Regions from separate parts of the Mesorhizobium sp. CO1-1-8 genome, predicted to be linked through region 1. Evidence: riboswitches for the same ligand, from Rfam matches in the RefSeq annotation. Region 1 holds a riboswitch; the other holds the start of a gene.

Region 1 (5,834 bases):
GCCGCGCGTGTTCTCCGCCAAGGCTGCGCGGGCGCGGCAACGGCACCTTGATTTCACGCACGATGCGGGCCGGACGTGCCGACAGCACATAGATGCGGTCGGACAGGAACACGGCTTCGCGCACGTCATGGGTGATCAAGAGCGCCGTCCAGCGGTGCTGCCGCCACATCTGTTCGAGCCAGCGCTGCATGGCGGTGCGGGTCAGCGCGTCGAGCGCACCGAACGGCTCGTCGAGCAAAAGCATGTCGCGCTGCTGGACCACCGTGCGCAGCAAGGCCGCGCGCTGGCGCATGCCGCCGGACAGCTGCGCGGGAAAATGCCGCTCGAAGCCGGCAAGCCCGAATTCGGCAAACAACGGCGCAACGCACGCCCGCGCCGCCTGTCTCCTCATGCCTTGCACTTCGAGCCCGAGCGTCGTGTTGTCGAGAATGCGCCGCCACGGCATCAGCGCGTCGCGTTGCGGCATGAAGGCGAAGTGCCTGCCGTGGTCATCGAGGCGCGCGCCGTCGAACAACATCTCGCCCTCGCCATGCTCGGCGCCGGTCAGAAGCTGGAAGAGCGTCGACTTGCCGGCGCCGGAGGGCCCAAGGATCGAGACGAATTCACCAGCGCCGACGCTGAGCGAAATATCGGCCAGCACGTCGAGCCCACCGAACGCCTTGCGCACATGCCGCAGTTCGAGCCGGCTCATCGCCGCGGCCCCTTCCCCTCGGTTTTCTTGCCGGCTCGCTCCCAAGGCATGGCAAGGCGCTGCAGCAGTACAGTCAACCCAAACAGAATAAGAGTCAGCGTCGCGCTGACACCGACAGCGGCAAGAACCAGATCAGGGCGGAAATTGTTCTTGGCGTTGAGCATGTAGATGCCCAGTCCCTTCGCGGCACCGGCATATTCGGCGAAGATCGCGCCAACCACCGCATAGGTGATGGAGATCCTCAGGCCGGCGAAGAAATAAGGCAGCGCCGAAGGCAGCCGCGCCAGCAGGAAGATACGCCAGCGCCCTGCCCCCATGGCGCGCAGCATTTGCCCGATCTCGACCTCGGTCGACTCATAGCCCTCGACCAATGCAACCAGCATCGGAAAGAAGGTAACCAGCGCCACCAGCATGATCTTGGGCGCCAGCCCGAAGCCGAACCACAGCACCACCAGCGGCGCGATCGCCACCAGCGGCAAGGTCTGGCTGACGATGAAGACGGGAAATAGCGCACGCCGCAGCGGCTGGTAGAAGTCGACCAGCATCGACAGCACGAAGGCGGCGCTGAGCGAACAGGCAAAGCCAAGCAGCGTGGCGCCGATGGTCGGAATGGCGTTGTCGGCCAGCGCCTCGCGATTGAGCATCGCTTGTTCGAAGACGCGTAACGGCGCAGGCAGTATCGTCGGCCTGATGCCGGAATAGGTGGCATAAAGCTGCCATGCCAGCAGGAGCAAACCGACCGAGATAGTGGCCGGCATTGCCTTGATAAGAAAGCTCGCGATCGGGCGCGAAGCGACTGATGATGAGACCACGGGAGATAACCTTTGACGGCCGCGAGAGCGGCGCGGCTTCAGACAGCCGACGGGCTGTTGGCCGAGACCGTGACGTCGAGGGTTACGTGGCCGGCGCCTGGTCCGAAGCGGCAGAAAGCCTCGTCCAGCGCCGAAAAGATCGCACCGGCATCACCGCGCAGTTTCGTGCAGAAATGCTTCGAACGCTCATAGACGCCGGACTGCTTGAGAAAATCTATGCAGCCGTAGATCTCTTCCATGTGGTCGTCGGTGCCCATCACATAGAGCGAGAACTGTGCTGCCGCCGGCTGGCCGGTGACAGCAGCATTGCGCACCGCCGCGATGGCCGCATCCTTGCGCGGGCCGAGTGGCCCGACGGGCCCGCCAAGTGCATCGGAGCGGCAGATCGGATCGTCCGGCTCGCCAGGGCAGCCGCGCGAGATGGTAGTCGACAACACGCAATGCTTGCCGCTGCGTGCCGCCGCCACGAAGAGGTCGCGCATGGCAGGAAACAGCACTTCGGGCGGCCCGACCAGCAGGGTCGAGGTGTCGTCGGTCTCGATCCTGAGCTTGTCGCGCCAGGGATCGAGCGCACCGAGCGCGCCAAGGATGACGCCGACGAAATCGTCGGTCATGGGGTATAGGGAAATCTGTGCGCCTGAAAACATCGCCCGCCTCGCTCCGCTGGTATTACCCAGATCAGCTTCTAGGGTCTGTGGGCTTGCCGCCCCCGTCTCAGCCCCGACCGTACGGAGCACCCCTGTGGATGTGCGCCTTAAAGCATCATTCGAGTTGAAGGGAAAGCCGTTTTTTTAGCACACTGCGCCAAAAGGATTGCGCCAGTCGGGGTGCGCCTGAGCGGAATTTTGTCGGGAACCTTCACTGCCGCGACCGGTTGTCCCGATAGTCGCGATGCGATCACCTTCGTAAGAATGAGCGACGAGTTCACAGAAATGGAGACAAACCATGTTCATGAAAATCCTCGCAGCTTCGGCTCTCACCATTGGCCTGGCCACATCAGCCATGGCGCAAAGTGCTGGCGATAACAGCGCGAATGGCGGTGGCAGCGGTCAGTCGGTGACGGTCGACCCAAAAACCCCTGCTTCGCCGAGCCCGGTCGACCCCGACACTGTCGACCCGGGCACGACCAACAGCACGACCGGCACGGTTGGGAACATGAATTCAAACGCGGATCAGAATTGCCCGGCAAGTCCGCAAGGGGCGCAGGCAGATGCCAACGGCACCTCCCCAGGCACCACCTCGCCGACAGTCAACGACAACCATTGCGGCAAGTAATCTGTTGCACGCAATCGAACCAAAGCCGCGGAGCACAACCTCCGCGGCTTTCTTCTACCACCAAGCAAGGATCGGGTTTTTGGCACAAGCTTGAACTCTACGAAACCGCCTTTTCGCGGACCGGCAGCTTCCAGCCCGGCCTGATGAAGTGGCAGGTGTATCCGTTGGGATATTTCTCCAGATAGTCCTGATGCTCGGGCTCGGCTTCCCAGAAAGGGCCAACGGGTGCGACTTCGGTGACGGCCTTGCCCGGCCACAGGCCCGAGGCATCGACATCGGCGATGGTGTCCTCGGCGACGCGCTTCTGTTCGTCGCTGGTGTAATAGATCGCCGAGCGATAGCTCATCCCGACATCGTTGCCCTGGCGGTTGCGGGTCGTCGGATCGTGGATCTGGAAAAAGCGTTCCAGCAGCGTGCGATAGCTTATGACGGCCGGATCGAAATTGATCTCGATGGCTTCAGCGTGGCTGCCGTGGTGGCGGTAGGTGGCGTTGGGCACGTCGCCGCCGCTGTAGCCGACACGGGTGGAGATGACGCCGGGATAGCGCCGTATCAAATCCTGCATGCCCCAGAAACAGCCGCCGGCAAGGACTGCACGTTCGGTCGAAGTCGCCATGTCACGTCTCCTCAAAAGCAAGTGGTCTCGCCATAAATGGGCATTATCACCTGCTTCGTCCAGCGGACGCGGTGGATCTACTTCAATTGCTCGGTTGGGCGAGGCTGTCGATCAAACCCGGCTGCTTCACGCCGGGCGGAATGGCGGCAAAGCTGATGGCCACCGGTGGTGCCCTGAGCGACCAGTCGAAAAGAACGGTCTTGACCGGGATATTGCGCAGCCACGCCAGCAGCCGAGGCGGCACGCCACTCCCGGGCCAGACCAGGAGCATGCCGTGATCGCGCAGCCGCTGGCTGGTGATCCAGGGGGCGAGCCGCATGTCGAGGTCCGTGAAGATCGACGGCTTGTCATAGGCGTTGAGGCCCGCCAGCAACGCGATGCGGGTATCGCCGCCGACGATATCGAGCCGACCGGGCACTGCCGCGTGCCAGACGGCCTCGGCTTCGTCCGAGATCTGCCGCGCCGGCCAGCAGACGGCATCCATGCGCCCGCGCAAATTGCAGCTCGTCCAGCGGATGCCCGCATAGGCGCTGGACATGCCGACAATGCAGACGAACGCGCAGATCGCCAGCCGTCGCATCTCGATGGCGCCGAGCCGATGACCCAGCAAGGCGATCGCCACAATGCCTACAAGATTGTACATCGGCGCGCCCCAGGCCTCGCCGGCGCCGGTGAACAGCGAGGCCACCATGACAAGCACCGCCGGACCAAGCCCCATCCACACGAGATAGACCAGCGTGCCGCGCTCGACGGGCTGCTCCGGCGCGGGCGAACGCCGCAACAGCCCCGATATCGCCAGCACCAGCAATAAGCCGCAGAGCCCCGCTATCTGGACGCCGATATAATAGAGGCGGGCGCGGTGGACCAACACCCATTCATCGCGGCCGGCGACATAGGTCAGCGGCAGGAAATCGATGCGGTAGAGTTGGACGGCCAGCGGCGCGGCGGCGGCGAGGAAAACCGCGAGCCCAAGCCAGGGCCAGGGCGTGGCGAGCCGATTGCGTGCCCGTGTGTCCGACAACAGCCAGACCGCCCCGAAGAGCAACAGCAGCCCGGTGGAAAACTTGGCATAGAGCCCGACGCCCGACACCAGTCCGAGCGCCAGCCACCAGCCCGGCCCACCGCCACGGCCTGCACGCCACAACAGCCAGCAGATAGCGGCCCAGAAGGGCATCTGCGCGTAGTCATGATTGAACTGCGGTGTCGGCCAGCCGAAGAAATACAATGACGGCATCAAAAGCACCGCGGCCAGCGCGCGGGTTCTCCCGAGCATGTCGCGGCCCAGCAGGTAGACGAAGACGAAGGTCGCCGAGACGACAAGTTGGGCGAGCAGATATTGCGGCCAGCGGAACGATCCGGTCAGAAGATGGCTGATCTCGAGCAGCCAGCCGGGAAGCTGCGGATGCTTGTAGGTCAAAAGCACCCATTCGCGGCCCCACATGAAGCTCTCTACGACATCGCCGGGCGGGGCGGCATCGACGAGCGCCGGCACCACGGTCCAGCACAGGATCTGCGTCAGGCATAAAAGCGCCAGGCCGGCTTCTGGATAGCGCGTCAGCCCCGGCCAGATCGACGACTGCCGCCAGTCGCCTGGAACAGAACTGCCGACCGGCAGCCAACCATTCATGGGTTCGTCGATTCGCGTCATGCGGTGGATAAATCACACCGGACGGTTTTTCGAACAGCCCAGAACTCGAAGCTTACGAAAATGTATACTTGGCCGACCATGGCAAAACCAAGATTGAGGCAGAGTTTCGCGCCACCATGCCGCCTCTCCCAGCATCACATGCCAGCAAGACAACAATGGAACACGCTATCCCGCAGCACCCTGAACATGCCGGGCATAGCGAATGGGCGTGATCGCGGCAGGCATCGCCTACCTGATCGGTTCCTGTCCCCAAGAAAGCATCCAGGATTTGAAAAATGCGCCACCACCATGCCGTCATTCACTACCGCGCGCTCGATTTCTGGATGGCCCGTGCGGCCGTTCTCATCATCATCTGCCTGCAGCTTCTGGTCATCAACAATCTCTCATTCGGGCCGCGCTGGCTGGCGCCCGCGCTGGAGGCCGCCCTGCTGCTGCCCCTGTCGGTGGCCACCGCCTGGACACAGGCCGCCACCCGGAAGGCGGTCGAGGACCACGAGTGGCATGCGATCGGCCAGTTTCGAGTCATGATCCGCAGAACAGCGCTGACCATGACCGCCATCATCAGCATCATGAATTGCGGCTCGCTGGTCCTGCTGGTGCATGCCTTGCTGGAGGGCCATGCCGGCAACAGCGGTACGACGCTGCTGATCGACGCACTCAACATCTGGGTCACCAACGTCATCGTCTTTGCCTTGTGGTTCTGGAGCACCGATCGCGGCGGCCCGCCGACCTGCGGCCTTGTCAAGCTCGCACAGGCCGACTTCCTGTTCGCGCAGATGACGTTGAACGACC
Region 2 (5,834 bases), on a different contig from region 1:
AAGAAATCATCCGCCTTGCCGGTCGCGGCGACCAACCCATTGTCGAGAAATACGATATGCTCGCCGATACGGCGGGCGTCTTCCGGCTGATGGGTGACGAACAGAACCGTCATGCCCCGCTCGGCATGAACGGCGGCGACCAGGTCAAGCATGTCGTCGCGCAACGCGGGACCGAGCGAGGCGAAGGGTTCGTCGAGCAGCAACACCGGCCGGTCGCGCACCAGCACGCGGGCCAGGGCGACGCGCTGGCGTTCCCCGCCGGAGAGTTCGCGCGGCAGACGCTTTTCCTTGCCCGCAAGGCCGGTGCGCACAAGCGCCTCGGCGATAGCGGCGTGGTCCCCCTGGATCAGCCGCAGGGATGGAGAGCGGCCGAGCCCGACATTCTGCTCGACGGAAAGGTGCGCGAAGAGATTGTTCTCCTGGAACACCATCGACACCGGCCGCGCCGAGGCCGGCTCGGCGCTGACATCGACATCGCCGATCAGCACGCGGCCCGACTGTGGGGTCTCGAAGCCGGCGACCAGATTGAGCAGCGTCGACTTGCCCGAGCCGCTCGGCCCCATGATGGCGGTGATCTTCGCCGTGGCAAACTCGACGTCGAAGACAAGCGGCGCCTCGCCATAGCTGCCATGACCACCATAACTGAACGACACCTTGTCCAGCCGCACCGGCGCGCCCTTTTCGAGCCTGTTGGCCGCCCTCTCACGCATCGCGGGCCTTCTCCCTTCCCAGCCAGTGCGCCGCCACGATCAAGGCGAGACAGACGAGGCCGAGCAGCAGTGCCAGGCCGGCGGCATCCTCGGTGCGGTAGCTGCCCATCCGCGCCAGAAGAAGGTAGGGCAATGTCTGCACGGAATCACTGCCGAACAAGGCAATGACGCCGAGATCGCCGAGCGACAGCGCCATGGCGAAAGCGAAGGCCGTGGCGAGCGGTCGCCGCAGCGACGGCCAGTCGACCAGCATCAGCCGGTTCCAGCCCGCAATGCCGAGTTGTGCACAGAGCCGTTCGTGACGCTCGCTGGCCGCATCATAGGCGGGACGGACGGCGCGCAAGGCAAACGGCATCGCCATCACCGCGTTGACGGTGACGACCATGACCGGAGCAATGGCGAAGACATCGCCGACATGGCGCAACAACAGGAACCAGCCGGCGCCGACGACGATCGGCGGCACGACCAAGACAAAGCCTGCGCCTGTATCGGCAGCGTGTTCGAGCAGTGTCTTTGCGCCGGCACGGCGGTTCAGCGCCAGTGCCCGCCGCGCCATCGTCAACGCCAGCGACAGCATCACCGAGAGCAGCGCCGACAGGAAGCCGAGCACTACGCTGGTCAGCGTCGCCTGCCGGACAGTGGCCTCACCGGCCAGCCGGCCGAGATCGGCGCCGAGCCCGGCCATCACAGTGGCGGCCATCGGTCCGACAACGAACAGCAGTGCCAGGACGATGAGGAGCGCGTTCAACCAGGTCTCGCTCCGATTGACCGAGAGATAGCGACGTTGCGCGACCGGCAAATTGGTGTCGCCGACCACGTTGGCGCCCAGGCGCGTCAGTGCCAGCACCACGATAAAGGTCAAGGCAATCTGCAGCAGCGTCAGTGTGACCGCGCGCGCGGGATCGAAATCGAAGCGAAGCGCCTGGTAGATGCCGACCTCCAGCGTCGTCGCGGCTGGCCCGCCGCCCAGTATCAGCACGATGGTGAAGGATGTGATGCAGAGCATGAAGACAAGCCCGGCGACCCCCGGCAGGGCAGCGCGCAGCGTTGGCCATTCGATCAGCCGGAACGCCGGCCGCGCCGCCATGCCGAGCTGGCTCGCCAGCCGCCATTGGTCGGTCGGTATGGTCTGCAGCGCCTCGAGGAACAGCCGCGTCGCCAGCGGCAGGTTGAAGAAGACATGGGCGACGAGGATGCCGGACAGGCCATAGATGCCCGGCCAGCTTCCACCGCCGATCACGGCGAGCACGCCGGCGAAATAGCCGGCACGGCCATAAAGCGTCAGGAGGCCGAGGGCCGCGACGATGGCCGGCAGTGCCAACGGTACCGCGAAGAGCTGCAGGATGAAGGCGCGGCCGAAGAAGCGTGGATGCCGCGACAGCGCGCGCGCCACGAACAACGCCGGCCCGACGGAAAGCAGCGTCGACAGCGCCGCCTGCCAGAGCGTGAAGCGAATGACGCGAAGCAGATAGGGGTCGAAGGCTGCCCAGGCGCCCGACAAATCATGGGCGCCCTCGAAAAGCAGGCCAGCAAACGCGCCGCCGATCAGCAGCGCGATTGCAGCGAGCGCGACAATGCCGGCACTGGCGCGGGGGTCAGTGGGCGCGCGCTTTCCACCCTCCCCCTTGTGGGGAGGACCGGAGCGCGGATGCCGCGACGCGCTGTCCGCGATCCGGGACGGGGGTGATTCTGGGCTCAGCGTCGGCACCCCGCTCCGCTACGCGGATCGACCCTCCCCACTAGGGGGAGGGTGAAGAGCGCGCTCACTTGCTCATCACCGCCAGCCATTCATCTACCCAGGCCTTGCGGTTGGCGGCGACCTCTTGCGGGCTGAACAGCAAGGTCTTCGTTGGCTTGACCAGTTTGTCGAAGGCCGGATTGAGCGGCTTGTCGGTCCTGCCTGCCGGGAACATCCAGTTGGTCTCGGGGATGGCATCCTGGAACTTCGGCCCGGTCATGAAGGCCATGAACTTTGCCGCCAGCGGATTTTTTGCCCCCGTCGTGGTGATGCCCGCCACCTCGATCTGCAGATACTCGCCCTCCTCGAAGGAGGCCGCCTGGTAGCGTTCGGTGTTCTCGGCGACCATGTGGTAGGCCGGCGACGTCGTGTAGGACAGCACCATCGGCGCCTCGCCCTTGGTGAACAGCCCATAGGCCTCGCTCCAGCCCGGCGTCACGGTCAGCACCTTCGCCTTGAGCTTGGCCCAGGCCTCCGGCGCCTTGTCGCCATAGACCGACTTGACCCACAGAAGCAGGCCGAGGCCCGGCGTCGAGGTGCGCGGATCCTGGATGACGATCTTGTCGTCGGCACTGCCTTCGACCAGCTCCTTCAGGCTCTTCGGCGGGTTCTTCAGCTTCTGCGTGTCGTAGATGACAGCGAAATAGCCGTAGTCGAAGGGGACAAACGTATCGTCGCTCCAGCCGCCCGGCACATTGACGTCGGCCACCGCGCCATGCGGCGCGAACAGGCCTGACGCCTTGGCATCGGCGGTGAGATTGGTGTCGAGGCCAAGCACGATATCGGCCTTGGTCGATGCGCCTTCCAATCTGACGCGGTTGAGCAGCGCGACGCCATCGGCGACCGAGACGAACTCGACGTCGCAGCCGCATTCAGCCTCGAACTCCTTCTTCACCACGGGACCCGGACCCCAGTCGGCGGTGAAACTCTCATAGGTGTAGACGGTGAGCTTGTCCTTGGCCAAGGCCGGCCCGGACAAGGCCACGACGGTTGCTGAAACAAGAGCGTATAAAAGCGTGCGCATCGGCGCCTCCTTCGTTCGAATTGAAAGGAATTGAGGCGTCGGACTGTCCGAAACGTCTAATCCCTCCGCCGGTACAAACCGGATCAGGTTCAGCGGGTTGGCGAGACTGCCTCTCAGCCGGTCCGCGAAGATCGCGTCCGGCACCCCGTTAGAGCGTTTCGACACATAGGCCGGGCCGATCCCCCATGCAAGTGGGAGTTTGCCGCCTTCCGTTTCCCGTGCCGGGCTGGTAAGGGCCACACGATATGAGCACATTCACCATCCTGCTTGGCGGCGATCTCATCCGCACGCCACGGCTCGACCGTCAGGTCGAAGGCTCCCGCGTCATCGCCGCCGACGCCGGCATCGGTCATGCGCGGTTGCTGGGTCTCGTGCCGGAACTGTGGGTGGGCGATTTCGATTCCGTGCCGGCGAACCTGCCGGACGATCTCGCTTCCGTGCCGCGCCGGACCTTCCCGACGGAAAAGGACCAGACCGATGGCGAACTTGCCATCGCCGCAGCACTGGAACGCGGCGCGACCAGCCTGGTGCTCGCCGGCGCCTTTGGCGGCAGGCGCGCCGACCACGCTTTTCTGCATCTGGCGCTTGCCTTGCGCCTGGCCGAAGCAGGGACCGATGTGCTTTTGACCAGCGGCGCTCAGGAAGGTATCCCTCTGCTGCGCGGAACGGCCGGCTTCGACTATGCCGACGGCACGCTGTTTTCGGTGCTCGGCTTTTCCGAGCTCGACGGCCTGACCGTCGCCGGCGCCAAATGGCCGCTCGCTTACGTCAGGGTGGCCTTCGGTTCGTCGCTGACTATTTCCAACGAGGTCAAGGGCCACCTCGAAATCGCGTTGGACCATGGCAGCGCGATGCTGCTCGCTCATCCCTATCCCTTACCTGAAAGCTGACATGGCCCCGCCCCTTCTCAACCTCGACGGGATAAAACTGACCTTCGGCGGCACGCCGCTGCTCGATGGTGCCGCCTTGACGGCCTCAGTCGGCGACAAGATCGCGCTGGTCGGCCGCAACGGATCCGGCAAGTCGACGCTGCTGAAGATCGCCGCCGGCCTGATCGAGCCGCAGGATGGCGAGGTGTTCCGCCAGCCTTCGGCAACCGTCCGCTATCTGCCGCAGATGCCCGACATGGAGGGTTTTGCCACTGTCCGCGCCTATGTCGAGGCCGGGCTTGGCCCCGCCGACGATCCCTACCGCGCCAGCTATCTGATGGAGCATCTCGGATTGTCGGGTGAGGAACGTCCGAACGACCTGTCGGGCGGCGAGGCGAGGCGCGCCGCCCTTGCCCGCGTCATGGCGCCTGAGCCCGACATCCTGCTGCTTGATGAGCCGACCAACCATCTCGACCTCTCGGTGATCGAATGGCTGGAAGAAGAGCTCATCCGCACCTCCACGGCACTGATCGTCATCTCGCACGACCGCCGCTTTCTCGAGCGTGTGTCGCGCGCCACCGTCTGGCTCGATCGCGGCCAGACCCGCAGGCTGGACAAGGGCTTTGGCCATTTCGAGGAATGGCGCGACCTCGTGCTGGAGGAAGAAGAGCGCGAACAGCACAAGCTCGGCCGCCAGATCGTGCGTGAGGAGCACTGGCTGCGCTACGGTGTGACGGCGCGGCGCAAGCGCAACATGCGCCGTCTCGGCGAATTGCAAACCATGCGCCAGCGTTTCCGTGGCCATCGTGGCGCCGAAGGATCGGCCACCATGGTGGCCAGCGACGCCGCCGAATCCGGCAAGCTGGTGATCGAGGCCAAGAACATCGAGAAGAGTTTTGGCGACCTCACCGTGGTCAAGGGGTTCTCGACCCGCATCCAGCGCGGCGACCGCGTTGGCCTGGTCGGACCGAACGGCGTCGGCAAGACGACGCTGTTGAAGATGCTGACCGGCGAGATGAAGCCCGACGCCGGCTCGATACGGCTCGGCACCAATCTGGAGATCGCCACGCTGGACCAGAAGCGCGAGGCGGTCGACCCGCAGGAGACGCTGGCGCAGTATCTCACCGATGGGCGCGGCGAGAACCTCGTCATCAATGGCGAACAGCGCCATGTCGTCTCCTACATGAAGGATTTCCTGTTCAAGCCGGAGCAGGCGCGCACGCCGGTGCGCGAGCTTTCCGGCGGCGAACGGGCACGCCTGCTGCTGGCGCGCGTGCTGGCGCGGCCGGCAAACCTTCTGGTGCTCGATGAGCCGACCAACGATCTCGACATGGAAACGCTGGAGCTGTTGCAGGAACTGGTCGCCGGCTTCGCCGGCACGGTCATCCTGGTCAGCCACGACCGCGATTTCCTCGATCGCACCGTGACCAGCCTGATCGCGCCGGATGGTGACGGCCGCTGGATCGAATATGCCGGCGGTTACTCCGACATGC

What was found. A riboswitch is a leader RNA that binds a small molecule or an ion and turns the genes downstream of it on or off. The one in region 1 is predicted to bind thiamine pyrophosphate.
Region 2: linked by a shared signal. The riboswitch ahead of thiB (thiamine ABC transporter substrate binding subunit) and the one ahead of LB558_RS22375 (Ykof family thiamine-binding protein) in region 1 are both predicted to bind thiamine pyrophosphate.

Annotation. Positions count from the first base shown of each region.
Region 1 covers NZ_JAIUGZ010000012.1:40,196-46,029, forward strand. The annotation lists gene LB558_RS22365 (ABC transporter ATP-binding protein) at 1-691, opposite strand, end outside; gene LB558_RS22370 (ABC transporter permease) at 688-1,449, opposite strand; gene LB558_RS22375 (Ykof family thiamine-binding protein) at 1,542-2,150, opposite strand; TPP riboswitch at 2,141-2,254, opposite strand; gene LB558_RS22380 (hypothetical protein) at 2,449-2,778, shown strand; gene msrA (peptide-methionine (S)-S-oxide reductase MsrA) at 2,876-3,394, opposite strand; gene LB558_RS22390 (glycosyltransferase family 39 protein) at 3,477-5,042, opposite strand; gene LB558_RS22395 (hypothetical protein) at 5,318-5,834, shown strand, end outside.
Region 2 covers NZ_JAIUGZ010000019.1:66,796-72,629, reverse strand. The annotation lists gene LB558_RS28375 (ATP-binding cassette domain-containing protein) at 1-710, opposite strand, end outside; gene thiP (thiamine/thiamine pyrophosphate ABC transporter permease) at 703-2,286, opposite strand; gene thiB (thiamine ABC transporter substrate binding subunit) at 2,474-3,472, opposite strand; TPP riboswitch at 3,516-3,630, opposite strand; gene LB558_RS28360 (thiamine diphosphokinase) at 3,718-4,362, shown strand; gene LB558_RS28355 (ABC-F family ATP-binding cassette domain-containing protein) at 4,364-5,834, shown strand, end outside.